2 linked regions of the Flammeovirga agarivorans genome follow. The protein of the gene in region 1 interacts with the protein of each later gene in a pairwise test. Links are inferred from orthologs where the notes say so. Each region holds a gene or a part of one and is shown on either strand. Other genes may lie near its edges.

What was found.
Region 2: the proteins of HGP29_RS22640 (region 1) and HGP29_RS12475 interact in binary tests that used the Escherichia coli proteins (3 or more experiments, as listed by UniProt). The link is inferred for Flammeovirga agarivorans from one-to-one orthologs.

What each region holds. Positions count from the first base shown.
Region 1 is NZ_JABAIL010000009.1:85,309-100,890, reverse strand. Bases 4,224-7,070 are described here. They hold HGP29_RS22640 (glutamate-5-semialdehyde dehydrogenase), read left to right. Parts: upstream 4,224-4,973; coding sequence 4,974-6,167; downstream 6,168-7,070. Other genes in these bases: HGP29_RS22630 (OmpL47-type beta-barrel domain-containing protein), read right to left, coding at 7,003-7,070; proB (glutamate 5-kinase), read left to right, coding at 6,169-6,945; HGP29_RS22645 (hypothetical protein), read right to left, coding at 4,224-4,655. Outside these bases: HGP29_RS22660 (M1 family metallopeptidase), read right to left, coding at 220-1,869; HGP29_RS22655 (hypothetical protein), read right to left, coding at 2,097-3,149; HGP29_RS22650 (hypothetical protein), read right to left, coding at 3,275-3,658; more of HGP29_RS22645, read right to left, coding at 3,669-4,223; more of HGP29_RS22630, read right to left, coding at 7,071-8,838; HGP29_RS22625 (lipid A-modifier LpxR family protein), read right to left, coding at 9,058-10,164; HGP29_RS22620 (helix-turn-helix domain-containing protein), read right to left, coding at 10,234-11,223; HGP29_RS22615 (ketopantoate reductase family protein), read left to right, coding at 11,540-12,463; HGP29_RS22610 (helix-turn-helix domain-containing protein), read right to left, coding at 12,507-13,484; HGP29_RS22605 (AraC family transcriptional regulator), read right to left, coding at 13,518-14,504; HGP29_RS22600 (helix-turn-helix domain-containing protein), read right to left, coding at 14,557-15,579. UniProt on the Escherichia coli protein: Catalyzes the NADPH-dependent reduction of L-glutamate 5-phosphate into L-glutamate 5-semialdehyde and phosphate. The product spontaneously undergoes cyclization to form 1-pyrroline-5-carboxylate.
Region 2 is NZ_JABAIL010000003.1:921,423-937,139, forward strand. What follows is about bases 6,975-9,956. They hold HGP29_RS12475 (LytR/AlgR family response regulator transcription factor), read left to right. Parts: upstream 6,975-8,096; coding sequence 8,097-8,816; downstream 8,817-9,956. Other genes in these bases: HGP29_RS12465 (hypothetical protein), read left to right, coding at 6,975-7,043; HGP29_RS12470 (sensor histidine kinase), read left to right, coding at 7,268-8,116; HGP29_RS12480 (hypothetical protein), read left to right, coding at 8,885-9,956. In the rest of the region: HGP29_RS12425 (hypothetical protein), read left to right, coding at 1-504; HGP29_RS12430 (hypothetical protein), read right to left, coding at 494-664; HGP29_RS12435 (RIO1 family regulatory kinase/ATPase), read right to left, coding at 1,002-1,613; HGP29_RS12440 (hypothetical protein), read right to left, coding at 1,959-3,089; HGP29_RS12445 (NUDIX domain-containing protein), read left to right, coding at 3,406-3,900; bifunctional pyr operon transcriptional regulator/uracil phosphoribosyltransferase PyrR, read left to right, coding at 3,957-4,496; HGP29_RS12455 (aspartate carbamoyltransferase catalytic subunit), read left to right, coding at 4,567-5,484; HGP29_RS12460 (LytR/AlgR family response regulator transcription factor), read left to right, coding at 5,734-6,462; more of HGP29_RS12465, read left to right, coding at 6,615-6,974; more of HGP29_RS12480, read left to right, coding at 9,957-10,054; HGP29_RS12485 (carbohydrate-binding module family 20 domain-containing protein), read right to left, coding at 10,142-12,985; HGP29_RS12490 (glycoside hydrolase family 30 protein), read right to left, coding at 13,178-14,653; HGP29_RS12495 (hypothetical protein), read right to left, coding at 14,698-15,717. UniProt on the Escherichia coli protein: Member of the two-component regulatory system BtsS/BtsR, which is part of a nutrient-sensing regulatory network composed of BtsS/BtsR, the low-affinity pyruvate signaling system YpdA/YpdB and their respective target proteins, BtsT and YhjX.

The sequences.
Region 1 (15,582 bases):
ACTTTGAGTTCAAGAAATTGTCTATAAAAAGAGAGATATCACTCGATGGTATTTCTCTTTTTTATTTTATAACCAAAATGCAAATCATTAGATAAATCAAAAAAGAGATATATCGCAAAACGATATATCTCTTAATAAATTTCTTGTATTCCTTTTTGTCGAATACAATAATATTTGAGTAGAACGTAATCTACGTACGTTCAAAATTTATTTTCAGTTTTATTGAATCTTAGCAACACCAATGTAAAAGTTCTTGTCTATTTCTACTGAAGATACTTTTTGTTTTGTTTCAATAGTCGACCATTGATTGGTTACTGTAACTCTATTGTTTTCATTATTAATAATAAGATCTACGGGCATCTCAAATTCATCAATGCATGATGTAAATCTCACCATCACCTGATTGTCTATCACTTTGTATTCAAGAATTGGAATATATTTCTCTCTAAGGTATTGATCAAAAACCTTTGACAAATCAACTTTTAGATCCTTAGACATAAAGTCTTCAATCTGTTTAGTGGTTACTGTCTGATGATAAAATGTTTTATTCATTCCCCTTAACATTCCTAACCACATCTCATCATTATTCACTATCTGACGAATTGTGTTTAGCATGTTAGAACCTTTATAATACATATCTCCAGATCCTTCAGCATTAACATCATAATCACCAATAACTGGAATGTCGTTACTAATATTCATTCTAGTGCCTCTAACATATTCAGTACCGGCATCTTTTCCGTAATGGTATTCTACAAATAAACTTTCAGAATAAGCAGTAAAACTTTCATGGATCCACATATCAGCGATATCCACATTTGTAATATTGTTGGCAAACCATTCATGCCCTGCCTCGTGAATAATGATAAAATCAAATTTTAAACCCCACCCTGTGTGGCTTAGATCTCTACCTAAATAGCCATTCTGATACTTATTTCCGTATGTCACTGAACTTTGATGTTCCATTCCTAAATAAGGAACCTCCACTAGTTTAAAACCATCTTCATAAAATGGGTAGGGACCAAACCAATGTTCAAAAGCTTCCATCATTTCTTTCGTCTGGACGAATTGAGCTTTAGCTTTCTTTAAATTCTGTTTTAATACATAATAGTCTAATGATAACTCTCCTTTCTCTCCCTCGTATTTTTCGCCAAAGTGGGTATAGTTACCAATATTTACGTTTACCCCATAATTATTAATTGGGTTCACCACTTCCCAATGGTATGTTTTTGTTTTCTTCTTTTTGTTCTTATCTACACCAATCAATCTTCCATTCGATACGTCCATTAAATCTTGTGGTACTTCTACAGAAATTCGAATACCATGATCTGGTTCGTCGTACATATGATCTTTATTAGGCCACCAAACAGATGCTCCTAAACCTTGGCAAGAAGTAGCGATAAAATCTTTTCCCTCACTATCTTTTCCCCAAGTAAATCCACCATCCCAAGGAGCTCTCACAGCCTCTCTCGGGTGCCCTTCATAATACACAGTAACACTATCTAACGTCCCTTTCTTCTGTTTTTTTTCTAGCGTAATGAAAAAAGCATTGCCATTTCGCTTAAAGTCCAATTCCTTTTCCGCTTGAACCACTTTGGTAATGTTCATTGGCTCTTGTAGATCTATTTGCATGATCTGATTTTGCTCTAAAACCTTGTAGGCAACAGTATTTGAGCCCTTAATAAATTTCTCAGAAGGTATAACTTCTACGGCAAGTGTATAATGTTGTAGATCCCACCACACTCTTTCTTTTGTAATGGATCCTCTTAGTGTATCCTGTTCTGTATAATGCTTGTGATGATGTTGAGCAGAAACAGCTCCTAAACTCATCATTTGGATAATAAATAAGGTGATTATTTTTCTAATCATAAATGAAATAAAGCTTGCTGATAATTGTATTGATTCTATTTCGATGTAAATGTATTTCAGTAATTCTGAAAGAAACGATATCATCGATCAAAACAACCTAAATACATTTCGGTGAAGATAATAAATAAGAAATAGTATTAAATATTTTAGTAAAGGATTCAACAGAATTAATAAAAAAAGCCAGTAACTCAATTTAGAATTACTGGCTCTATCTATTTCTTTATGACTTACCAATCTGAATCATCAGAACCAAAGTCGAAATCGACTCCGCTGTCATCATCGTTATAATCTACTCCAGAGAAATCAAACCAACTGCTAGCATTTCTATTATCTGGATCATCTAATGTTGATTCTATACCAGACAATTGGAACTCTTCAAAATCACTTTCCACTTCGTCGTTAAAAATTTCATCGTTGGCGATAATCTCATCCCTAAAGCCTAAGTCCTCTCCTATTTCTGTTTCGAAATGCGTATCATATAATGTAATATCATTATTATATGACATATTAGACCACAGCATATTGTAGAATAAGAAATCACCAAAACCGAAATAACCATAATGTACACCATATTCACCATAGGTCTTATGGTATTTTAATTCACTTTCTTCTTGAATTTTATCGTTCGGTAAGATGATTTTCGATTTGATATCTACTTTCACATCATCTACATGCATAAGCTTAATAATACTCAGCTTTAAGTCATTTAAAAACTGTTCAAAATTATGTTGTTGTGTAGATTTAAAGATATTGTATGATTCCTGGTCTTTGAAGATGGATTTCATTTCCTCTTCAATTTCACCTCTAGATTTATTCTCTTTCTTGAACTGTTTTAAGAGCCCAGTTACTTTAATTTCAATAGGGTATTCTCCAACATCATGTGTTCTATTGATATCAATTTCTAAGAGGTATTTGAAGTTATGGTCTTCATGTTCCATCACCATTACCAACTTATTAAATTGTGATGACATGGAATGATCGATTTCTAGATCATATTGATCAAATGCCTCTTTGAGGTCTCCTTCTTTACCTTCTACATCTAGGTAAAAATCTATACCATCATGAGAAAGCCTCACAATGTTATCTATTCCATTATGGATTAATACATTGTTGATTTGCTGTAAAATGGATACAGCCGTGAATGTTTCTTTTTCAACCTGATCAGATACATTCCCTAATGTCATATAGTAGAATATTCTTTTGAATGCCTTGGTCGGTTTTACCCTTTCAATCTGAGTTAGTTGTGATGGATCGATAGTAATTATTCCTTCGAAATACATGATTCTATTGTGTTTTCTTAATTTATAACGTTGAGAAAAGAGTTATATTTTCACTCCCTTTGTTGTTAGATAGAATTATTATAGGATACGTATTACGAATAGAAATTGTTGTGCAAGGAGAATGTTTAGTCCACTTCAAAACTTCGACCATGCCAAGCAAAATAGATTTGTCCGTCTCTTTCATAAACTCTAACGAAGATGCTTTTATCTTTCTTCACCCTCCAAACTATCTCAGGTTCACCTTCCACCAAATAAGCTTCTAGGTTCTCAAGACTTTCATTGTACTCTTTCAGATCATCATCTATAAAATCTAATTTCATAGTAGATTGCTCTCTAATATAGGTGAGCACACACTCAGGAGTGTGTATATTGACATCCCCTAATAAATCATAGACCATGTCATCACCATTCGAAAGACGGCCACCATCGTAGTAAAAATCAATCACTTTTTTCTGAGCAACTGTAGATAGTGAAATAAGAAGGAATAATAATAAGCTAGAATATTTCATGATGTTTGTTTTATAATCCAAATCGATAATTGAATCCCGTCAACATAAATTTACTGTATGCAGAAACTCCGTATTCGCCACGGACCATCCATCGAGGAGAAATTTGAAATTGTCCACCAAACTGAAAAGTATATTTTTGGATAAGGTCTTTCTTAATATAATATTGGATACTGATGTCGGCTAAGGCGTTTCCAGAACCAATATCAATACCTATTTGATCACCAACGGCATCCATTATTCTTTTTTGAGCATCTGTCAACCCCTCGTACCAACGATTTACATCTTCTTCGAGGTTTGGAGCAATCTCACGGACAGAAATATCTCCTTGATTACCGTTAGCATTTGTGAAGTTTCTATACATAAACCCAACATAAAAGGCCAAGAACCTTTCTTTCTTAAAGAAAAAACGTCGACCTATTCTTCCTGACCCTGTAATTACACCAACATTACCTTTTAGTAATTCGGTTCTTGTTGCTGAATAATTTAAATCGCCTGAAATGAAGTAATTCCCGATACCATACATTAATGTACAACCTCCACCAAATGCTATGGCTGTAAACTCAACACTGGAGCTAAATTCTGGAAACTTCTCATTACCAAAATTGGGTTGTAACGATACTTCAGTTCCCCCTGCCACTTGTGAAAACAAACCATATACATCTAAAAAAGGTAATGCAAAAAGATCTACCCTTGCATTATAACCATGAGCAGTCGCTCTTGTCTTTTTAAAACCCAGTGTATTTTTATTGAAAATTGGGTTGTACCCATTGTGATTAAAACCGAGTTGAAAATCGGTAATATCCAAAAACATTTCGTTGTATACATAATGTAGAGAAATACCACCGGGTAAAGGAAAATTGATTCCTCTGTCTTTTACCTCCTGTCCCCAAATTGGGAAACGATAAGGCCAAATACTATCATTTTCAGCTAATTTGGTCTGTTGTGCAAAAGCAGTTATTTCCAATAGTAATAAAGTAATGAGGAATAGTTTTTTCATGAAGAGTTAATATATAGAATAATAGTACTATTAAAATAATAGCATATTCCCCTAAAACCAACTATATCTTAGATGCTTATCATATAATTATTAGTAATGTTCAAGTAGACTAATTTCAACATAATCATTTTACTTTCAGTAATTTAGACAATCTACAGCTAGACGCTTAAATAAATATGAAATTCATAAAAAAATTACATGCTTATTACTTTTTTAGTAAAATTCACTAGTAATATTTAAAAATGACATCGTATATTGCATGATTAATATCCAAACCACAGGGCGATTGTGGATTTACTAACATAAACTTTAGGACAGATGATACTTTCCACAGAAAAAAAGAACAATGTATTAAAAGATTTAGCATCATTAATTCAAGATTATTCTGCAGATATTATTTCAGCAAATAAGAAAGATTTAGAATTAGCTAATGACCTAGACCCCACTCTAGTTGACCGTTTAAAGGTTGATGAGAAGAAAGTGAAAGGTATGGTTGCATCTGTAGCTGAAGTTTTAGAGTTAGAAGACCCCGAGGGCAAGATATTAAGTGCATATAATCATCCTAACGGCATGTTAGTAGAAAATAAGGTAGTTCCTTTTGGAAAGATCTTAATTATCTATGAATCTCGTCCGGATGTAACTATTGAAGCTGCAGTGAGTGCATTTAAATCTGGAAATAAAATTTTACTCAAAGGTGGAAAAGAAGCACGCTTCTCTAACCTTGCATTAGTAGAATTATGGAAAAAAGCTTTAGAAATGAATAACGTTTCTACCGATTATGTAGAATACCTTGATATTGATAGAGCAACAACTCAAAAATTATTAGCAGAAAATACACATAACCTTGATCTAATTATTCCAAGAGGAGGAGAAGGGTTAATTAATTATATTAAACAAACCACTAATGTGCCTTTAATGATTAGTGGTAGAGGTAATAACTTTATTTATATCCATGAAAATGCAGATTTTGATATGGCTGTAGATATTGTATTAAATGGTAAAAGCCGTCTAAGTGTTTGTAATGCATTAGATAAGGTTTTACTAAGCAAAGATTTGCCAAATCTTGAAGAGAAAGTGCAACAACTTGCAGCTAAAGCTGTTGAGTTTGGTCTAGAAGTGGTTGGTGATGATAAAATTGCCAAGTTCTCAAATCAAATTACTGCAGTAGATAGCGAATCGTTGATGCCAGAAGAGTTTTTATCTGAAAGAATTTTGTTCAGTGTTACTGAAAGTCTTGAAGAGGCAATTTCAACAATCAATAAATACTCTGGTGGTCACTCAGCTGTGATTGTGTCAACTGATAAGGAATCTGCTACAGCATTCCAATACAACGTTGATTGTGCCGCAGTATACCATAATGCATCTTCTAGATTTACTGACGGTGGACAATTTGGTTTTGGTGCGGAGATCGCTATCAGTACACAGAAATTACACTTTAGAGGTCCAGTAGGTTTAGCACAATTGGTAACGAATAAATGGTTTATCTCTGGAAACGGACAAACTAGAAACTAATATGAAACCAAGAATAGTGGTTAAAATAGGTACCTCTACACTAACAGCAGGTACCAATATGATATCAAGGGGCAAGATTGAGAACATTGGTCGACAAATTTTAGCCCTAAGAGATCAATATGATATCATTCTCGTTTCTTCGGGGGCAGTTGCTACTGCTAAACAATTTATCAATATCAGTGGACTAAAAAATAATATGGTCCACTCAAAGCAAGCATTATCTGCTATTGGGCAACCTAAATTACTTCAGATTTATGCTGAGGTTTTTGGTGACTTTGACTTAAAAGTGGCTCAGTGTCTTATGACTTATAAAGATTTTGATAACGAAGAATCAAGAAAAAATACGCGTAACACTGTAGACGAATTATTGAACCATGGGTTTATTCCTATCTTCAATGAAAATGATACTGTTGCAGTAGAAGAACTAATTCTTGGTGATAATGATAAATTATCTGCATTAGTTGCCTCATTACTAGAAGCAAACCTATTGATTATTGCTTCTGATATTGAAGGATTATTTACTAAAAATCCAAACTTACATGAGGATGCTGAGTTAATTCCAGAGGTAACAGATCTAGATAGTATTAGTCAGTTTATCGAAGAAAGAGAGAATGGATTGGGAACAGGTGGTATGACTTCCAAGATAAGTGCTGCTAGTATCTGTTTCGATAAAGGTATTGAAGTGTACCTTGTTAATGGAGCAAGAACCAACTTTATTGCAAGAAGCATAAAAGGTGAGATCAATTTTACTAAGTTCACACCTTGTCCAGTCAAATAAGATATATCGTTTAAGAACAAAAAAGGATTGAATGCACAATACATTCAATCCTTTTTTTTAATGTTGACCTACATAAAACTCAAATGATTTGGTTGACTCATTTCCTAAGTTGTCAATAGCCACTACTTTGATTTTATAATGCTGATCTCTCTTTAAATGTTCTTTTTCAGATATATCTAAATTACTACCACTAGAATAAAGGGTTAGTGGACCACCATTTATCGAATATTTAATTTCTTCTGTACCCACATGTTTATCGGTTGCCCCTAAATAGACTTTTGTAAATGCTGGATAAACGTCAAATTCTCCATGCTTACCGATAGGCTCAATACTCATATTATGATATATTTCAGGCCCTTCATTATCTACAAAGAATGAGACTTCGTTACTTCCCTCTTCATTATTGACATGATCAATTGCATGGTATGAAAGCGTTTGAAAGCCATCTTCATTTACATTAAAGGCTCCACTATATGTTTTGTCACTTTCACCATTCAAAGCAAAAAACGTTTCTCTCACTTTTGAATGTGTATCCGATGAAGTTAATTTTATCTGCGTTTTCGAAGTAATAAACAGTGTATCTCTATGTTCAAATTCTTCACCAATATATTCTAAAGAAGTAGATGGGGATATATTATCCATAAATAGAATATCAGAACCTTCAATGGTTTTATTCCCGGTTTTATTATTTACATTATCTGAAGCATTATAACTAATATGATGTTCGCCCAACTCGTTCTTTAGAGTAAATTCATTAGAATATGGTGTGAAGTTATGCCCACCATTAGTACTGTAGAATACTTGTTTTACACCTGCTTTATTATCACTTGATGTAATAGAAAAAGTTGTTCTTGGTGAAACATAAATCGTATTTCCATCTATATATTGATCTCCATTAATCGTATGGTTGATCTCTGGTGCAATTTTATCAACATAAAAAGAGATGGTCTTTTCTACTTCTTCATTATCCACTAAATCAATTCCTTTGTAATGAATAACATGTTCTCCATCCTTCAAATCTTTAACGGAAATAGGTTGATATTGAAAGACATCAAAGGCACTATTATCATACGCAAATTCTATATGATCTAACCCTGACATTGCATCTTCAGAATATAAACGTAATGTAGTGTTAGGTGAAATAATATTTTCATTGTAAACTAAGCCTTTCCATTCTGCCCCAGACTCTGGTGAGGTAAGGTCAATTTTAAATGTAGAAGTTCTTACCTCTTCAGGATTACCTACATTATCTGCAGAATAATAATATACAATATGTTGCCCCTCCTGACTTAAAGGAACTGAATAGGTATATGGATGAAATGTCTCACCATCTAAAGAGTAATAGATATTATTAACGCCAGAATAAGTATCGTTGGCTACTAAATGCATCATCAAGTTCTTGCCATAAAATGCCTCTACCCCATTATCATGTAACTTAGTTCCATCAAAAGATATCTTCGATATAGGAGCTTTACTATCAGCAATTACTTCGTATTTTACTTCTCTTTTTGGAGATAGGTATTCCTTGGTTTCAGGGTCCACCATCCATTTCGATCGGATATAATTCGGGCCTTCTGTATCTAAAAACAAAGGATCTTCTTCATGTACTTCTTCTTCATTATTGAGTGAATACACTGCTGCACCTTCTTCTTTAGATGTTGTAAAATTTAAATATAAGGGTAATGATTTATTGACGTACGTACCTGAGTTATCTACATAAACACTTTTCTCATGATCTAATGGTGTAGGTATATGGGTATTACTAGCCATCAGATTATCTATTGATGATGGTTCTTCTAATATTATTTCTGTATTTAATGTCTGAGGGGATTGCCCATATAAGAATAGGGAACAAAGTCCCAATAAGGTAAGAGTGAATAGTATTTTTTTCATTTTCGGGTAAAATTAGGATTTACAAACATTAGCTAATTTTACTCTTAAAACTCTCAAAAGGTTACAAGAAATGATTAATTGATTTTCAGTACATTACATGATTATTAGTCATTTTGAGAGGATCATCATTGAAAAATACAATCAATCGATGGTTTTAGCATTGAAAACTTAAAAACCTTACATGTAAAAAAGTGAATAGAAAAACGAATTTTAAAACCTTTATATATTAAAATGTAAATCTACGGTACCCCATTTAGGGTAATACGGTGGGAAATTATCTTCCGGCTGATAAGTGATTCTTTGCCAAGTATATTCTAATGATCCAAAATGATAATTAAAGACCACTCCTACCATTAATCTATGTTGCCACTTCGGGATTAAATCATAATCTATTGTATAAGGTGAATGCTCAAAGGAGATCAGACTACCTTGCATTTCTCCGTCATATACATTTAAGATCCCTCCGGATATAAACTTCATATATACTTGATAAGGTCTAAAATTGCGTGATAACCATGATCGTACTGCTTTTTCTCTTAATGTAGGATCTTCGGACCACATCACATCTTCGAATTTCATCTTAGCGAAACCTTTCCCTTTGAGTCTATTCATATAAGAAGTATCCGATTTTTTGGAGTAAGGACGATCAGCATTAATAAAGTAATCATTAAACAGTCCTAATCTTAAATAGACGAAGCCTTCAAACGAAATATCCATGGTACCCATAGTCCCTCTAGCTCCCAAAAATGCATCAGCAAATCTTATATTAGAAACAAAGCTTCTTAATATTGTGGCGGTGTAGTTGAGGTAAAGCCCATTGCCTATCTGATTTTTCCAACCATCAATACTACCATTCCCTATTGCCGAGTGAAAACCATTTTGGAATTTCTCCGCACCCGAAATTTGTCCAACCACCCCAACATCTAATTGTGTCATTAATGCTGTACCTGAAGATGGACTTAATGAATTATGGCGAATAGATAAGTAGGTCTCTCCACAATAAGGAATATCTGAGGAATCTACTTCAGCCATAGAAACATTTCTAGGAGTATACATTTTGTGGACAATACCAATATCAAATAATTGGTGACTTTCAGATAACTTTGGTAAGAAACTGTTGGTAAAATTATTATCTAATCCATCAAACCCAACCCTGATATTTGCTCCAAAACTATAAAATTGATCTGTACTCTTGAGTAGAAATAAATCTTCATCAACATTAATACTTAAATACACAGGACCTTTTGTTTTTTCTTCGTCCTGAGCATAAGTTAATGTGATGGTTGAGAATAGAAGTACAATAAGAAAATAATAATTTTTGAGCATCCGAGCATAAGGGTTATTGATATAATTAAGTTAGTGATTTTTTATCTAAAATTAAACTGTCGAAAATAGTCATTCTTCACCCTTTAACTGGTTTCTATATTCCTTGGGTGTAATATTAAAATGTTTCTTGAAGACCATCGAGAAATGACTGGCACTAGAAAAGCCCAAATCCATTGCAATAGTAGTATTTGTCTTTTCTTTTTCTTTTAACATTCTCTTGGCTTCATCTAGTCGTAATTGGATATGATAATTATGAATTGTAGAATCAAATACTTTTTTAAATAAAAACCTTAATCGACTCTCACTCATTCCTATTTGCTTAGTAATCGATGCTATATTTAATTGTTCATGAAGTGAGTTACGGATGATTTCTTGTGCTTTAAATATTGGTTCTATATTAAATGGATATTTCCTTTTTTCTGTTGTATCATTTCTTCCAGAAAGTTGTTGAAAAAATGTGACTATTAAGTATTGCGACAATGCCTCTAATTGGTCAATAAAAAATATATTCTCTGGGTTTAACTTATTAATCTTATCATAAGTCTCCTTCATATTTAGATCAAATTCTTCAAATACATAAAAGTCTTCTTTCCCATTAAACAATTGTTGTAAGACGGTTGATCTGTCAATCAAAGATTGATAGTACCCTTCGGCAATTCTTATGATGACAATCTTATACTCTACATTAGCAGGGTAACTCCAAATTAGATTTTGTGTAAGATTTGTTGAAAAAGCACCAAGTTCGAGCAATGGGAGTTTCTTTTCAACTTTATATTTATTCTCTCCTACTTTTGTCACCACATTTATATCTGTATCAATGTGTCTTCCAAAATAAATTGCTTTTTTTTCTGATATAGGATGGATCGTTTCAGTTAATACTTCTACCCTTTCTTTTAAAATAAACTGAACACTTAGTACTTCGATGTCGCTATTCACTTCATATCCAATAACACTACCCACACCAATTGCATCAGGCATAATAATTTTGTTATCGACAATCTTTCCTTGAAAAATATTATTCCAATTTTCTAAGGATAATGTTAAGGTACTTTTGCTCATTAAATTTTTCTTTTCATAGTATTTATATTCATCAAAAACATCAGAATATAGTTAGTTAAAGATTATCATTTTTTAGAATACAGGTTATAATTAATTAAAGATAAAATTATCATTTTTAAATAATCGAATCTTGAAGATCTATTATTCACGCTCATTAACAGTGATAATTCTCTATTCATAAATCACTTAAGTAAATTAATAATAAGTAACGACTCAAATTTTAAGACAACCAATAAAAAGTATAGTAAAAAAGTTAAGCTATTACAAGTCAAAAGATTACTTACGTTAGGAACAGTATCATTCAATACATTAACTCATGAAAATTGGAATTCTCGGTATAGGCGGTATCGGCGGATTTATAGCATCAAAAATGCTTCAATCTAAAGATAAAGACGAAATAATTTTAATAACAAAAGAAAGACAAAAAAGGGCTATTATCAGTGAAGGGCTTACATTACTTGATGGTGACAAATCGGAAAAAGTACATGTAATTGATGTGGTTAGCACTAATGATAAAATTGAAAAATTAGACATTCTTTTCATAGCTATTAAGTCTTATGATTTAAAAGAAAGCCTCAAAAATATAAGGAGTAGTATCTCTGATAAAACACTAATTATCCCACTATTGAATGGCATTAGTATTAAAAATATAATCTGTGATACTTTAAACTTATCAGAGAGACAAGTAATTGATGGATGTATTTACATTATCTCCAATAAAATCAATGATTCTACCATTAGGCATGTCGGTGGTCCTGGAAGAATTATTATTGGAGGGGAAAATCAAACGGCGTTAAATACACTTCAAACGGTATTAGAAAAGTATGATTTAGATATCGGATACCATAAAGATATCAAGGAAATATTATGGAAAAAGTTCCTTTTTGTTTCTCCAATATCTGCAATATCAACAGCAAATGGAGTTACTTTTGGAGCTTTACAAGACGATGCTTACCTGATGATTCAATGTCAGAGTTTAATGGAAGAGGTTATTCTAATAGCAAAAAAACTTGGTATAAATTTGAGTCATGAAGATATAAAGAATACTATCGAAATGTTGAAAAAATTCCCTTATGAAGCAAAGTCCTCCTTCCAATTGGATATAGAGAAAAACCAAAAAAATGAGAAGAACATATTAATTGATGACGTTATCTCCCTTGGAGAAAAACTTGACCTCGATGTGATCAATTACATATCCATTAATCAACAGATTATGGATCGTTACCTTTGTGTTCAGTAAATATGATCGTAAGCTTTGATGTCCCCGTCAAAGCTTACATTTTTTATCGGGCAGATGATTTAATAAATTCTTTAGGACTCATCTTAAACCTCTTTTTAAAGGCTGTAGAGAAATGACTAGCACTTGAAAAACCATAGTCCATTGCAATCATTAAACTTGTCTTTTTGCCTGCTAACAATTCTTCTTTGGTCTTTTGCAGACGAACATCTTGATGAAACGTTGAGATAGTAGTTCCAAAAACCTGCTTAAATAAAAATCTTAACCTACTTTCACTTAATCCCACCTCTCTTGAAAGTTCATCTAATGAAATAGCTCTATTCAATGTATTTTTCAACATATTGTAGGCTTGAAAAACAGGTTCTACATTAAATGAGTATTTATTTCCTTCAGTTAGCACTTCTCTTTCTGAAACATTGGTAAAAAATCTATGAATTAAGGCAATGCTTAGGTTTTCTATTTTTTCGTTGTAGAATATCTCATCTTCTTTTAGTTCGTACAACCTGCTAAATACTAGTTTCATTAAAGGGTCAAACTCTTCAAATACCCAAAATATTTGGTCTAAACTCATCAACTTCATTAGTCCTTCTGATTGTTGGACATATTTATTGTACAAGTCAATGGATACCCTAACGACAAGAAGTTTTACTTTACTATTCTTTTTATACTCCCATTCTATATTTTCATCTGAATTGGTGCAAAACGACCCGATGGAGTTGTAAACGAATTCATTTTGTATCACCTCCCCTTTTTCTTCCTTTTCTTCAAGGATATACTCAGCTGTATTCTCTCCAAAAGATATCGTAACAAAATTGCTTTCCTCAACTTGTTTTGGGCGATTAAATTTCAATTTATCGTATACAACAACATCGAATTTAACTACTTCTAAATCATCACTACAAGTCACTCCATTAATTGTTCCTTTACATGCAGAACTATCAAGATGAACGGTATTCTCTACTCGTTTTCCATTTAGTAGAGTAGTCCATTTATTTAATATTTCATTAACTTTTCTAATTGCCATATCTTCATTAAGTATTCAGTTTACAAAACTAAATTACGCACTTTTACCTTCTTGTTGTTGGATAAAATCTCTTGGAGAATAACCAAACTTCTTTTTAAAGGCTGTAGAAAAATGACTCGAACTTGAAAAACCATAATCCATTGCAATCATTGATACTGATTTTTCACTATTCAGCAAATTTTCTTTTGCTTTTAATAAACGAATATCTTGATGATAAACGTTCAGGGTTGTTCCAAAAATCTCTTTAAATAACACCCTAAGTCTACTTTCACTAAGTCCCACACTCTTTGTTAACTCATCAATGCTTACAATCCGGTTTAGATTTTCATTGAGCAGTTGTTTGGCCTTAAAAACTGGTTCGTAATTATAACTGTACTTATTGTTATCCTTTACTTCTTTTCGATTTGTGATGTTCGTAAAGAAGTTATACAATAAAGCTTCAATTAAATTCTTAATTCTTTTGGGGTAATATAATTGATGACGATCTAAAGAGAATATACGATCAAAAATTATTTTCATCATTGGATTGAGATCTTCAAGCAAATAAAAGCTCTTAGATAGATCCATCATTTCTTTAAGGTTGCTGGTTTCATTAGTAAAAGATTCAAAATACGATTTACTCATTCTTAAGTGGAGTAATGTATTCTCATTTTTCTTAGACAAATGCCAATTTAAATCTTCATTATAGTTGGTACAGTAAATTGCAAACAAACCTTTTTCAAGTTTATGCTCTCTATCCACTAAACTTTCTGGAATTCTATTTTCCACAAAAACCGCGACGGGAGTACCCACTGTAATTTGGATATACTTTTGGTTTTCAGGCATTTTTTTGCTGATAAGAACAATATCTTTGTTCAGCTCTAAGTCTAACTTTATAACATCTAAATCTTCATCGCAATTTATAGCCTCGAGTGTGCCCGTAGCATTGGCCTCATTAAATTCTTCATAAAAGTTATTCTTACTGTTTGATAGGGATAACTCCCATTTTCTTAATTGGTCATATAGTCTTGCATATTTCATAAAAGGAATGGGTTAATAAAAAAGGTTTTGGGGATAGTTAATATTCCAATGATCAATTTTTTGAATTATTCTGAAACTCTTTAGGACTGATTTTAAATTTCCTTTTAAATGCGGTTGAGAAATGACTAGCACTGGAGAATCCTAAGTCCATCGCAATCATCAACATGGTTTTCTTGCCTTCTAACAGAAATTCCTTTGATTTTAATAAACGTACATCTTGATGGTAATTATGAATTGTTGTACCAAATATCTGCTTAAAAAGGTATCTCAGTCGACTTTCACTTAATCCAACCTCTCTTGTTAATTCATCGATAGTTACTGGTCGATCTAAAGTGCTTTTTAAAATGGTTTGTGCTTTAAATACAGGCTCAACATTAAAAGGATATTTATTGGTTTCTGTGATATTCTCTCGTTTTGCGACATTTGAAAAGAAGATATTAAGAAGCATTAGACCAAGACTCTTAATCTTATCCTTATAAAATAACTCTTCAGATTTAATGTCGAAAATTCTTTGAAAAACCAACTGCATTGCTGGATCCAGTTCTTCATATACAAAGAAGCTACCCTCTAAGTTCATTAAATTAGACAGCACTTCATCTTGCTGTATATAATAATTAAAGAAATCTTCGGTAACTCGTACATTGACTAATCGTATAGGTAGATCTGCGCCATAACCATAACTGAGGTTTTCATTCGAATTAGTGCAAAATACGCCCAGGTTTTCATAAGCATACTCATATTCCACTTCTTTGCCATCTTCAATTTTCTTTTCGACAACAGTATCGGTAGATGGACTACCAAATAAAACACTAATGAAAGGTGATTTGATATCCTGCTTTGGGCGTTCCAGTTCTAATTTTTTTTTGAAATGAAGATCAAACTTCATCACATCCATATCAGCCCCACACTGGATACCTTCAATATTACCATCACAAATTTCTCCATTAAATCTTAATTTTTCTCCATTGCGTTTGGTTTTGAAAAGCATTCCCCACTTATCTAATGTAGCATGAATGATACCTATATCCATTAATTTCTGTCTTTGGTTTTCTGAGTTATCTGTTATGTACTTCAATCA
Region 2 (15,717 bases), on another replicon or contig:
GAAGCAATCGATTTGATTAAAAAGAACAATGTGTTCTATAATGAAAGTGAGAATGGAGAAATTACAGTGATGACTCCTGCTGGAATATTAATGACTATTGTAAATCAAGAACCACCCAAATTGATATCAGAGAAAACTAGTATACTTGGTAACTATATGGGTATTAGTATTGAAACTATCAATATGAATGCTTCTGTTGGGTTCTGGGAAAATTTAGGTTTTACGATAGGAATGGGAAATGTGGACCAAGGATGGGTAAGCATGACCAACAACAATGGAGATATTATTAGCTTAATGAAATACGGAATGTGTCCCCATCAATTCTTTAATCCATCAATGACATTTTTCAATGGTAAAGAAAAGAACCCCATCGTTATCAATAATATTCGAGAAAGCAATACTCCTATTGCTGAGGAAATCACTCATTTCAATGAGGAAGGTATTGTAGATAATATTGTACTTAAAGATCCATCAGGTGTAGGTTGTTTTGTCTTTAACGATTAAATATTTTATCTAAAAGGTGAGGTACCTCTAAGTGTTTATGTACATCACTTTTTAGGTAGTTTGAAGTAGTTCTTGGAGAAGCTACCATATTTAAACTGATACAGAAGAAACCTATTATTATAATTAACCCTATCCAAAAGGCTTTAAAGTGATTGATCATGATTAATAATGTTTTAAATACATAATCGAAATCTCCCCTCTTTCAGTTATACATATTTTGTTTATCGAGTTTATTAAAAAGATTATTAATAATTAATAGTTGCAACTTGCAACCTTAATTTATTAAAATTATAGCATCATTGGTGTATGATGCTATAATTTGGTTTAGAAGAAAAGTCTCAAAACCATCATGCGGATTTTATATTGAAGTACTTTATTTTTCTTCAACTGAGAAGCAAAAATAAGTAAGGCCGCAATACATGGAAGTGTAAATAAGTTGAGTAAAATTTGTTGCATTTAAAAAAATTAGGTTTTCAGTGTTAGAGTCCTGAGGCTCATTATCTAGATACTAATTTAGTATCCTGATTATAATAAATATATTTTGTCATAAAGCTTGAGATGCTTTTACGATAAATATCTTTATGTGCTTTGAAATGATTTTGCTGTTGTACAGTACAGTTTGCATTAATCGTTTCAAATTTACGATCTGCAATCATAGTACTTACTTCCAAATACTCTTGGCTATTTATTGCATATGCTTGCTTAGCATTCATCAATAAAGTATTAAAATTAGAAAAATCAGTATGGATGACGTTAAACTGATTGTTGTCTAATGAAAGAATACTTTTTAATTCTTCTGTTTCTTTCTCTGTGATCTCTTTCGCATTGATAGCTACCCTTTGCTCTCTCTCAAGAACATTTTCTCTTTTCTGTAAAAACAAGATAAGAAGTTGGTTTTTCTTGTCAAGGTCTGCTGATCCTAATGCAAGAAGATCCTTTTCATATTTTGTTCTCAAAGTAGAAATTTCTTGCTTTTGAACAGTTGTTAAGGTAGAGATTTGATTTAATTGATTTACATAAGAACTTACATCTTCAGCAACGCTCTGACCAAACACAGTTGTTAGTTGGAAACAAAAAGCTAGAGCGAAAGATAATACATAAGATTTCATAGGAGTATTTGATTAGTTTAATTATACAGTAATAGACTTGTTATTAAAAAATTTATTGAACACACTTTAATCGACTGAAACCAAAGTAGCTTATATCGATATATTCACATTTTTTCTTTAAATAATTATAGTAATACAAAATTACTAAAAATTTCTATTACTTGCAATTACACATAACAATATACACAGACTCATTTGTGGTCACATAACACTTTTGGTTAACGGATTAATTATAGGTTTCATAGATAAGACACCATTCAAAAAAAGATATAATCACCTTTAACGATATTTATTGTGATCCTAAAAAAACAAAAAGGCCCTCAAATTTCTTGAGAGCCTTATTACTTAGTTGATTATAATGTCTTTGTATCTATTTTTAATATCTACGTATTCTTTTCTTTGTTGAATATATTCTTCTGCTGATCTTGGTCTTGGATTCCAATTTGGGTCTGGAATCTCAGGATAGATCTCCGATGCATAGTCTTTTCCTTCATAAAAGTAGTCATCAAAAGTACAGCCTTCCATTTCAGAAAAGGGAGCTAAGAAAATATATCCGTCAAAGAAATCTTGCAATTTAAAGGAATCATGACAACTGCTATAAAAACTATGATCACTGAACTCTCCAACGGTTCCCGTAAGATCAAAGCCTACTGGTTTATAATTATTTTGCTTCATTAAAGCTTCAATTTTTCCATCGGCTGGAGATATTAATTTATAATCACTTGCTTCAGTTCCATAAAACCCTTGGTGTAGTAAGATAGTACAAATATCATCTTCTAAAAGATCATATAATCGATTCCCGAGGAATACACTTTGGCAGGGACAATCTTTCTTTAAGGTAACAGGCAACTTCTTATTGAGAAACTTGGTAAAAGCATGTGGTGTTCCCACTAATAATAATGCTTTTTCTTTAGGCTCCACAATTTCTCTTTTTACTAACTCATATCGGAAAGAATCAATTTCTCCTCTATAGAAAACATCTCCCATACATTCTTTGTCATCCATATTGAACTTAGTCCAATCGAAATGGTAACTTAAATTGACAATCCGAAATTTTCTCTGATCAGGCTGTAAGGTTTGATTGAATTCCCAAGCACTTTTATAAATATCTCTATAATCTTTATACGCCCAACCCACATTGTAGAAATACATCATTTCCTTAGCTAGTGCATCATGATATTCTGGAGCAGCAAGTAAAGAGTCCAATAGATCTTGAACTTCAAAAGCGCCAAACTCCATCCCTATCTGATAAATACCATTTTCATATAAGGTGGGAATCATATTTCTTACAAAATCAAGATTTTGTTTTATTCCATGATCTTCTCCTAATAAAACTATAGAATGGTCTTCAAATTTATCAATAACATAATCCTCTGGTGATGGGCTACTTTTAATCTCTTCTATAGGTTTATTTTTTATTGAGCAAGAAACGTTGATAATTAATGTTAGTAGTAGAATAGAACATCGTTTTAACATATCATTTTTAATTTAATTCCATATCAATATACAAATCCTATCTCTTTTAATACCAACTTTTTTGTTACTTATTGCCTTAACAAAATAAACTCTTAATAGTATTATAAATTATTAATAATTAGTACTATAATTTAAGATTTCCCAACTATAATTCTATTGAAAAGTATAGGATGATAAATATGATTTTACCAATATAATAATTGGGGTTTTTACTGAGTATTAAATGTTATATGACGTGATTTAAAATTAGGTGTATTAATAAAATTAAAATGTATTTACTTCTATTGTTACATTTGTGATAGATAAATTAAACACAATGAAGAATTCAAAAGAAGTAGAAAATACGTTTGGGCATCGCTTAAGAGTAAGAGTTTGCGGTATACTTATAGAGAACAATAAAATTCTCATGGCAGTTCACAAAGGGATTGGTCCTAGAGGAATTTTTTGGGCTCCTCCAGGTGGTGGACTAGAATATGGTGAAACAGTTCAGGATGCTCTGAAGCGAGAATTTTTAGAGGAAACTGGATTAGACATTACCATTAAAAAACATCTTTTTACTCATGAGTTCTTTGATTTGCCCTTACATGGTATAGAATTATTTTTTCTCGTTGAAAAAACGGGAGGTACTTTAAAATTGGGTTATGACCCTGAAATGGAGCAACAAGTACTTGAAAATATGGTTTTTATTGATTTTGATGAGCTCCAAGAAAAGCACCAAGATGAAAAGCATCATTTATTCCGTCATTGTAATTCGTTAAAAGACCTTATCAAAATGGAAGGATTTTACAGCAATTTGACAGAAAATTTGTAAACTTGTAAGTTAGAATCAAACAGGTATTAAGAACCTGTATAACTTCTAAAACAATAATGGCGAAAGTTAGCATTTTACAAAGTCAATTACTTGACATCACAATTAGTAGATTAAGTCAGCAACTTATTGAGAATCATGGAGATTTCTCAAATACAGTGATCATTGGACTTCAACAAGGCGGAATTATTCTTTCTGAGCGTATCAAAAAACGTATCATGGAGTTAGAGAATATTGAGGTGCCTTGTGGTCAGTTGGATATTACTTTCCATAGAGATGATTACCGTAGAAGAGAAAATATTCTTACACCTAGTAAGACGGAGATTCCTTTCTTAATTGAAAATATGAATGTAATCTTAATTGATGATGTGATTTTCACAGGACGTTCTATCCGATCAGCATTAGATGCAATGATGGCATTTGGTCGTCCTAAGAAAGTTGAGTTATTGTGTTTGATTGACCGTAAATACAGCAGAGATTTACCTATCGAACCTACTTACGTGGGTAAGGTAGTTAACTCAATTCAATCTCAATATATCACAGCAGAATGGAAAGAGGAAGGCCATGCGGAGGATACGCTTTGGCTTATTAATCAATAAATTATTTAACGGCTTTCGTTTTGATCGCCGTTTTTTTATGAGAAAAAATACTGATAGAATTTAAGATATAATGTTAAGTACGAAACACCTTCTCGGAATCAAAGACCTGACCAAAGAAGATTTGGAACTAATTTTTCAAACTGCTGATCAATTTAAAGAAGTAATCAACAGACCTATTAAGAAAGTTCCTTCGTTGAGAGATATTACTATTGCGAATATCTTTTTTGAAAACTCAACACGTACAAAATTATCATTTGAACTGGCTGAAAAGCGTTTATCTGCCGATGTTATCAATTTCTCATCGAGTGGAAGTTCAGTAAAAAAGGGTGAAACACTTCTAGATACTGTCAATAATATCCTATCAATGAAAGTGGATATTATAGTGATGCGTCACTCTAGCCCTGGTGCCCCTCACTTCTTATCTAAGCATATTGATGCCACAATCCTTAATGCAGGTGATGGTACTCATGAGCATCCTACTCAGGCTATTCTTGATACTTATTCAATTCGAGAAAGACTAGGAACAGTAGAAGGCAAAAAAGTGGTTATCGTTGGTGATATTCTACATTCTAGAGTGGCTTTATCTAATATCTTCGCTCTGCAAAAATTAGGTGCTGAAGTAATGGTCTGTGGACCTCATACTCTTATTCCTAAATATATTGACCAACTTGGAGTAAGAGTAGAACATGACCTAAGAAAAGCATTAGAATGGTGCGACGTTGCCAATATGCTGAGAATTCAGATGGAACGTCAATTGGTGAAAAACTTCCCTTCTATCCGCGAGTATTCGCAACACTTTGGTCTAAATAAAGAATTGTTGGATTCTCTAGACAAAGAAATCGTAGTAATGCATCCGGGTCCAATCAATAGAGGTGTAGAAATCACTTCAGATGTTGCTGATTGTGAAAACGCGATTATACTTGATCAAGTTGAAAATGGAGTAGCAACAAGAATGGCTGCACTATATCTATTAGCTGGAAAAAAATAGTAGCTAATAAAAAAATAATCTTAAGCGTAATCTAATTGAATTAGGTTACGCTTTTTTATTTCTTCAAAAAACATCACTTTAATTCTTAGATATTCATCAATTACAGAATTTATTTCTACTTTTACGCTTACTAAACAATTCTTCATTAGTGCGATTATAAAATTAACATTGCTATTACCTCTCATCTCTTCATGAGAAACTGAAAGATTACAATGTTTACCCGAACCAAAAATTACAAAATTGATTATCATGTCTAATAGTACTAAAACCGTTATTACCTGCGGTCTATTAACGGACGATGAACATTTTAGGTGTCAAATTGAGCAACTTTTTAATGAAACTGATATTCTTTCGCTTTTGGAAGTACATCAGTCACCATTAGAAGCAGATATGTCTAAAACAATTAAGACATTAGATGTATTATTTATTGATGTAGACCTCCCCTATATCTCTGGTTTTGATTGGTTTGAAAGCCTTCGAACAGAACAGTTATGCGTTTTCATTTCGGATGATGCAAGTCATGCTGTCAAAGCATTTGATTATAACTCTATCGATTTTTTTCTGAAACCTCTCACCATGAAAAAATTCTATAAGAGTGTTTTAAAAATTAGGGAACGATACAGAGCGACTTATTTTTCAAAATCACAAAGAAAGCAACGTACTTCTTTATTTATTCGAAGTGATAACCGTATCTATAAGATCAACTATGATGATATTCTATATATAGAATCCCAAAACAACTATATACAGATTGTGACACAAGACAATAAATATTCTACGTTGATGAAATTGAAAGATGTTCAGCAAGTTTTGCCAAAATCTGATTTCATCAAAATTCAGAAGTCTTTTATCATAAATATGAATTATGTTACTGCAATAGAAGGTAATTCTGTGATTATCAATAATGTACTTATCAACATTAGTAGATCATTAAAAAAAGATGTTATTGATTCTTTTACGCAGGGCCATTTAATGTAAATCGGTAACTATTGAAACTTTGAAAAACAGATTATTGCGCATTTCACCATCATGTAGATGCATCTCACCAAAATTAATTCAATAAAAAAGAGTGTTCAAAGATATTTGAGTCATCGAAAGCAAAGTATTACTCAAATTAAAATGTCAATATTATGAACACGCTATCAAGATTTATTATCGTATCTATTTTCTCTTTATTTGCTGTATCATGTGCATCCGAAGGCAATATCATTCCAGAATTAAATCCTGCAAACAATGCAAGCGATGCACCTGCTGCTTTGTTAGATGTGGAAGCTTTTTTACAAATCAATATGCAACCGGTTGAAGGTGGCTGTGAAGAGCCATTGTCGGTCAATCTTTTAAACTCAAACGGTTTAGATTTTATGACAACTGTAAGTCCAATTGATGGTGTTTATCACTTGTCTTACGATGAAGAATTATCGTATGGTCCTTACTCTGTAAAATTCTATCACCCTCAAACAGGGGAAGTAGTAGGTTCTACATCATTTTATATCACTAGTGAAGACCTTGACCAAGAGAATTATATTAAAGATTTCACTTATGACGCTTGCCCCCAATAGGCAGGAATAAGGAATGAAATTTGTATTCAAAAGAAAGAAGATTTAAACACATGAACTTATCACGCACCTACTTCATATCTATTCTCGGATATTTCATGGCCTTCTTTCTTTTGTATATTTTCGAAGACTATTTTTCTCTTCAATTTCAATGGTTAGGCCTAAAGCATTTTGTATTACTTGATTTTGCGTCTGCTTTGTTAAAGTGTGGACTCACAATCCTTGGTATGAAACTGTGCTTCTATTTTATTGAAATAAAGAAAATTACTTTAGGAATCGTCTCTATTCTCCTCTGCTTTATCATTATACTCTATCTCAATACGGAGCTTATGTGGTTCTTTAAATGGAACTATTATATTTCTTCCAATTTTAGATCAACGATCTCAGTAGAAGACTTTTCCGAAGTGTTTTTCCCTTTTGGTATTGGAGCAGGTATAGAAATAGTATTCGAGTATTTAAAACAACTAAAGATTAGGCAGGCCCTAATCCTTGAAAAGACAAAAGCTGAACTAAATTTCTTGAAAGGACAACTAAGCCCCCATTTTTTATTTAATACTATAAATACTATTTTTTGGTTGATTGTAAAAGATCCAAAAAATGCTCAGGATTTATTGCTAACATTAAGTGATATGTTAAGATATCAGCTCTATGAATGTGAACAGGACTTTGTTCCATTAAAGAAGGAAGTTGATTATCTTAATCATTTAATAAAGATTCAAAATTTCAGAAAGAGAGAAAATGTTAAGGTAGATGTTATCATCAATTTTGAAAACGATAACTATCAAATTCCACCTCTCTTATTTCTGCCTCTCGTTGAAAATGCTTTGAAATATGTTTCTCAAAGGGAAGATGAAGAGAATTTTATTTATGTCAATTTGCAACAAAATGGAAATTCTTGTGTCTTTAAAATAAGAAACTCCACAGATGATAGTGTAATACAGCTATCTGATGACAAAAAATATAGCGGAATTGGTCTCTCTAATATTAAAAAGCGTCTGAACTTATTGTACGGAGACAATTTTGAATTCTCTACTTATCAACTCAACAATATCTATCATGCCAGTGTCAAAATCTAACTTAAAATGCTTAATCATTGATGATGAAGAACTAGCTCGAGAAGGTCTAGCAAGTTATGTCGAACAAGTTCCTTTTTTAGATTTAAAAGGGACCGTGAGTTCAGCTATGAAAGCACAAGAAATCATTGATGAACAACAGATAGATTTATGTTTCTGTGATATTAACATGCCCTACTTATCGGGTATTGATTGGGTAAAGTCTTTGAATAACCCTCCAATGGTAGTATTTACTACAGCATATTCTGAATATGCAATTCAAAGCTATGAGGTAAATACTTTAGATTATTTACTTAAGCCCATATCGTTTGATCGATTCTACAAAAGTTGTATTAAAGCAAGAGACTCATTTTCCGCAAATGAAAAAGAGGATCATTTTCTTTTTATCAAAGTAGAACAACAAATCAAGAAAATTTGGTGTAAAGAGATTCAATATATAGAGTCCAAAAACAACTATATCAATATTGTCACTTCTGATAGTGAACACCTCACTCATCTTACTTTAAAAGAGATCCAAGATAAATTGCCTTCTACCTTTATAAAGGTTCAGAAATCGTTTATTGTAAATATGGATGCAGTAGAAGCCATTGAAGGAAATTGTGTTATTGTAAAAAATCAAATGATAAGTATGAGTCGTTCTCAGAAACAGGAAATTACTGATCAACTAACACAAGGGAATTTAATTATTAAAGGATTGAAGTAATGAGGTATTTCCTTTTTTCCATAGTGTCTCTTTTTCTTTTTTCATGTAACTATGGGAATGAAGAAACAATGTCTAATCGAGGCGGAGAAATTTTAGGGTATGAATTAAAAGATGATTCAGTCTATTTTATCCTAAAAGAATCTGAGATCATGAACTTTATTGATCTTAAAAATACCGATTTCTTTGAGACAGCTCATGCTCCAAACTTTCATGAAGACTCGTCTTATTTCCATAAGGCAAAGGATATCAAAATAAAGAAAGTAAATGTATTAGGTGCTTTCAATGATTATTCTTTAACAGATGAACTAATATTTAATGGAGATTATTGGGTTATTCCTAAAGCTAAAAACCATATTCAACCTGTAGGTGGAGACTTTTTATTTATTATCAATGAAAGGTATGCAGTCACTCTTCCTTTTTTCTTTGGTAAAAATATTCATACACCTAGATTTACAAACCCTCATAACTGGGATTTTTCCTTGTTGAGAATGTACCTTGTTTGGCAACTATATATTCTAGATTCAGAATATGAAATGGCATATCAACTTAAAGATGATTCAATTCAGTTTATTTTTGATCCAAATATCTATGCTTTAGTCAATGACGGTTATGGTATACAAGAAAATTACCATCCAGATATGATTGATTATGTAGAAGTTGCAGGGAGCTTTAATGCTTGGTCTCAATATTTTAAAATGAATAAAGTCGGAGATAAATACTATAAGTCTTTGGCTTTGAAAGATGTAAATACTTGGGGAGAATTTAAGTTTATTATAAATGGTAGAGTTTGGGTAAACCCTCCTTTCTATGCAAGTAATAAATTAGGACATTTTACGGGTACAAGAGAATATAATTTCACTTATAAAATCCCTAACATTGATAATATTCAAGGGTATACAATTCAAGGTAATGAAATTGTATTTTCTTGGCATTTAAACGATTCTGACCTACTGACTTTTTGGGAGCGAACTTATTCCAATCGATTTGAAATTAAGAATATGTACTTGTATGCTTCTTTTTTAGAAACGCCTGGTCAAAAAGTATTGATGGAAGATTTGGGAGATCGCCATTATGAAATCCGTTTTCCGCTTTCAGAAATACCTAAGAATAAGCAAATTCAATTTAATTATCATGCAAACGGGATGTTATTGCTTACTCCTCCCTATTATGCTTCTAATGTTGTACAAACGGATATATGGGATGATAATCAATGGGTGAACTTCGAATTTAGTTTATAAAAAATATGCAGTAAGCAAGCGCCTACTGCATATCTAGCATTGAATCTACATTTTAGAATATTTAATTATTTGTATCACAACTGTCCGTTATTTCAGGAGAACTTTTGAACTCTTGTTCCATCCTTCCCCAATTATTTTGATGATATAAAGCCCTTTTGATAAAGACTGAATATTCACCTCAGTATTATTTATCGAAGCATTGCCTAAATTGACTTCTTGGATCAATTTACCTTGGGCATCTAAAATATTTATACCTAATACATTTTGCTCCGAAGCAATATGAATTCGTTCTGTTGCCGGATTCGGGTAAACCTTTATCGCAGCCTCCAATTCACTCTCTAATGAGTTAATGGTATATCCTGAGATATTAATTTCTTTTGTTCCTTTCACTGTCGAGCCATCTTCAGTTGAAGTCGCAGTAACAATCACTTGACCATCGGTAATTGCAGTTACCAAGCCATTAGCATCAATAGTAGCTATATCTGTATTATCTACTGACCAAGTCACCGTTTGAACATCAGCGTTAATAGGGAATATTGAAGCTATCATTTGAGAAGTACCTCCTTTTTCAGTAATGTCATCTCCGCTTACCGTAATACTTACTACTGGAAAATAACATTCACTACAAGCATTAAAACATACGGTTGGTAATACGATGTCTGATGTTTCTACGGTAATACTTCTATTTTTTGTGTCCTCAACTTCACAGCCCGTATCTGTCATATCCTCAGTGTTCTCCCAATTTTGCCCTATAGTAAATTGGTATTCATAAGTCATACCTTGAAGTAGCTCTAACGTCACTTCCCAGATTCCATCACCATCTTCATCACTCATAGCATCAAAAGAATTTGGATCCCAATCATTGCTAGGCCAAGACCCTGCAATAAATACACCTTCGTCTGAAGGTTTTTCTTTTGAAAGGTTGACACTAAAAGTAACTTGAACCGTATTCACTGATGGTTCATTCTCACTTTCATCACAAGAGTTAAAAATTACTGTTGTTAAAGTAAGTTCTTCTTCCATTACAGCCACTGTCCTCTTTTTTGATTCACTCAAACATTCACCTTCAAAATCCTCTCCTTCTTCATTTGCCATAAAAGAATATTCATAGATAGCGTTTGCTCTAAGGTATACCGCTTTTGAAAAAATATTATTGCCAAGATCATTCATAATAATTGCATCATTAGACCATTCACCTTGAAGAGAAACTGCCTCTTTTGCTTCTAGATCGCTAACATCTACCATAAAAGAAACCTTTATCCATTCGGGTACTTCTGAAGTACATGAATTATACCTGACAGCGTCTAAAATAACGGCATCTTCTGTCTCATCTAAAGTGATATACCTATTATTGGTTCCTTCTTTTTCACAACCTGATTTCAGCATATCCTCAATATCTGACCAATCATCACCTAAAGTGAACTTATACTCATGGGTAGTATTTCCTTCTAAAGTGACAGTGACTTCCCAGATTCCATCCTCATCTTCGTCACTCATCATGGTGAAATTTTCAGGTTCCCATGAGTTCCAACTAGCAGCGATGTACATCCCTTTGGAAAGGTCTTCAAATTCTGATGCATCTACCTTGAATGTCACCTCTTTTTGCACTTTTTCCTTAGGTGTCGATGTACAAGAGTTAAAAGCTACAATTGGAATTGTCATCGTTGGTGTTTCTGAACCATCATTTACAATTTCAACATATCTATTTTTTACACCTTCACCTGCACATTCTTCACCTGAAAGGTCTTCGTCATTCCAATTACTTCCATTATTAAATCTATAGAATTGATCACCCGGAAGTAAATTTACGGTTGCCGTATAGATGCCATCTTCATTCTCATCAGACATTTCTATCCAATCTTTAGGTTCCCATTTTCCATTTAATTCAACAATAAAAACTTTTTCATCTACAAGTTCTTCGGAAGACATATCAACTTGGAAAGTAGTGCTTATATATACCAACTCTTCATTACATTTTCCAAATGCCACAGTAGGTACTACTAAATGATCTTCTAAAACCTCTACCGTTCTGTTTTTTCCTTCTGGGCAAATATCTCTAGCATCTTCCCAATTGCCATTGATAAAATTGTAACTGTGGGTAGAGTTTTTATCCAAGGCAACTTGAGTCTCCCAGACATTGTCCTCATCTAAGTCATAAAGTTTTATTTCATTGTGATTCCATGAGTTGTTCAACCCAGTCATGTAAACACCATCATCTCCTACTTCTTCTTCAGACATATCGACAGAAAAAGTAACCATTACTTGATCATCACATGCGCCAAATGTGGCAGTAGGTACTGAAATATCATCATTATAAATCTTGAGCTTTCTATTTTTTCCTTCTGAACAGTTTTCTCTAGCATCTTCCCAATTGCCATTGATAAAATTATAACTATGTTCAGAACCAATTTCTAAATATTGCTCTCTAGTATATATTTGGTCATTATCATCATCTACTAATTCTAGGTCATTATGATTCCATGATCCATATAAACCTGTCATAAAAACACCATCATCCCCAACAGTCTCATTGCTCATGTCCACACTAAACGTTACTTTAACGTATTTCGGTGTTGAACAAATATTGAATGTTTCTGTTGGTAAAATGACGGCATCAGTTGAATTAATAGATAGTTTTCGATTGTTGTTATCAGAGCAGCCGTTCCCTGTCATATCCTCTTCTAATTCCCAGTTTCCGATCACAAATTTATAATCGTGATTTCCTTCGGCTACATCTATTGTAATTTCATAAATATTAGTATTGCTTTCATTAGCTGTCATCTGTTGAAGTCCCCATCCTGAGAAGCCTCCTGCGATATAGACGTCTTTACCGTCCAAGCTTTCATTAGATACATCTACACTAAAAGTCACATCTGTAGAGAAAGCAGTAAAATTGATACATAATAAAAAAAGTAATAATTGATATTTCATTCCTTTAGTATTAAGAGTTAAAACAAGAGAAGTTAGAGGGAAGGTATTGGTTTCGAGTAGTTAGAGATATCCAATACCCTCCTTTTTTATTTTAGCAATAGTTTTATAAATTTTTCATTTTAGTCTGTGGACAAAAAGTTGTCGATCTTCTTTGCCTCTAAATGGTGTCCATCAGTCTAAGAGAAAATGATTTTATGCCTTTTTATTTCCATCATATACCATCGTACCAACACTTTGTGCAGGGATAGAAATAATATATGTTTCTTCAGAACCAGTAATTCTTAAATTGAATTTTTTCTGTGCATCAGAATTATTCATTAGTAAGACTACATATTTATTGTTCGGAGTAACAAAGGCAACATTCGGAAGATCTCCCATGTTATTCGATTTTATTCTAAAAGAACCTGACGGAATAAATTTTGAAGCATGACCAACAGTGTAATAAGCGACGTTTCTATCCACAGTATTACCATCAATTGTTAAAGCACCAAGGCACTCTGTACAACCTCCATCTGTATGCGGTTCTAAACTTGAGTTGGCTGCTAGGTTCCATTCCAATACCGTTTTACTCCAGTTTCTTGGAGCACCAATAAACATGTTTTCAAAATGCCACATTAAAGCACCTCCGAAGTCTTCATTTCCTCCAACCCATTGTTCTGTAAAGTAAATTCCTTTAGAAGGGTCCGCTGTCTTCACTGATGAAAGTGCTGAGATATCACCTCCATATAAATGGAAAGCGGAACCACTGATATATTGATTTGCTTCTGAGTTGATGATATTGATTGGGTAATCAGGTCTGTCTGCATTATGATCATATGTTATGATTTTAGTTTCTAAACCTGCTTCTTGGAATTTTGGTCCTAAATGACTTGCAATAAAATTGGCCATTTCATCTGATTCCATAAGTAAACTTGGAACATTACCCGGATGTAATGGTTCGTTTTGGATTGTAATAGCATCAATTGTAATACCTTCATTCTTATATGCCTCTAGGTATTTTACAAAATAGTCAGCATATACAGCATAATGTGATGCTAATAGTGACCCTCCTTTATATTCATTATTAGATTTCATCCATGTCGGAGGTGACCAAGGTGTCGCTAGAATCTTAATTGAAGGATTGATTGCTACAATTTCTTTAAGTACTGGAATAAGGTTTTCTTGATCTTTAGCTATAGTGAAATTGGATAGAGTTTCATCTTCCACTTCAGAGTAAGAAAAAGGAGCAACATCTAAATCAGATGCTCCAATACTTACTCTTAGATAATTCACACCAATTTGCCCATCTTCTCTTCCGAATAATTCCTCAAGTAAAGCCGATTTATTGGCTGCAGACATATTGTTGATATGTAAGGCACTTCCTCCTGTTAAGGTATACCCAAAACCATCCATTTCTTGGTAAACTTGATTCTGATCGATTCTTAATGTTTGAAACGAATCATCATACCCAGAAGCAACCATATCCTCTTGTAGACGGAGACCTTGATTTTTTTGACCTCTGACGTCTTCAGTAGAAGTAACATAAAGTTCGATATGATCTACTTCTACTACCGGAGGTGGAGGGACAGGTGTACCATTATTCTTTTCATCAGTACACCCATTATTCATCCAAGATGAACACAGCAAAAACACAACACCAAATAATGTATTCATTTTATTTTCTTTCATAATATCTTTGTTAAGGAGGGAAATGCTCCCCTCCAATAATTTTTTTATTGCGTTACAGAATAATTAGCTGTTCGATAATCATTTGAAATCTCGAGACTAATATTGTAAGTACCGTCAGTTGATATAAACTTGAAGTTGTTGATGTTTACAGACTCGTCCGCAAAAGCTTTGTTCGTGGCCGTACCTGTTGTAGCCGTTGCATCATCGGTAGATCCGGCAGCATCAGAAGCTCCAAATTCAACATCCCAAGGAGAATTAAATTTCGAATCGTTTCCTCCAGTTAATTCTACATTACTTAAGGTAAAAGTATACGGATGCTCATAGGTCATTTGTACCTCAATTCGATCATCCCATTCTAACCAGTGGAATAACTTAATATTATAGTATTGCCATGATAGAGATGGAGTACCAAAATCTAGTGTTAACTGATAAGCTTGGTCTCTTGCTACAGTAATTTCTCCTTCCCCTTCTTTTAATGAAGAACTATCGAATACATTATCTCCTGTAGGATCTTCGGTCGCACCAATTTCTCCTTGTAAAATATAGGATGTCCCAGACCCATCAGATGATGAATTTAAAGTATAAGTAAGTTCAGCCTGTAGAGCTAAATAAGATGGTGAAGTAAATGTGTTGCCATCTTTGTTGAATTCGATTGCTTCAGATCCATCTGAAGGCAATAAGAACAATGTTTCTGGTGCTACAAGTGGAGGTAATTCAGACTCTACTTTTTCAAATGAATAAGTATATGCTGTTCCTAAGAAATCTACAGAAACTATATAATCACCTACATTAGGGTTTTGTAAATCTTCTTTATCAAGTCCTTCATTATCAGCAAATGCCTCATAAATTAGATTTGTGGTTCCAGGTCTCTGTTTATACACTCTACCCCAATCTCCATCAATTCTCATAATAAAACTTCCTGATGCTTTTAAGTTTACAGTATCCTGAAATAATCCATTCCCCTGATACGTTAGCGGAACATCTCCACCCCATTCACCTTCAATAGGAGTTCCTACAATACTGAAGAAATTGATTTTTTCAGTGGCTACTGTATTTGTTTTAAA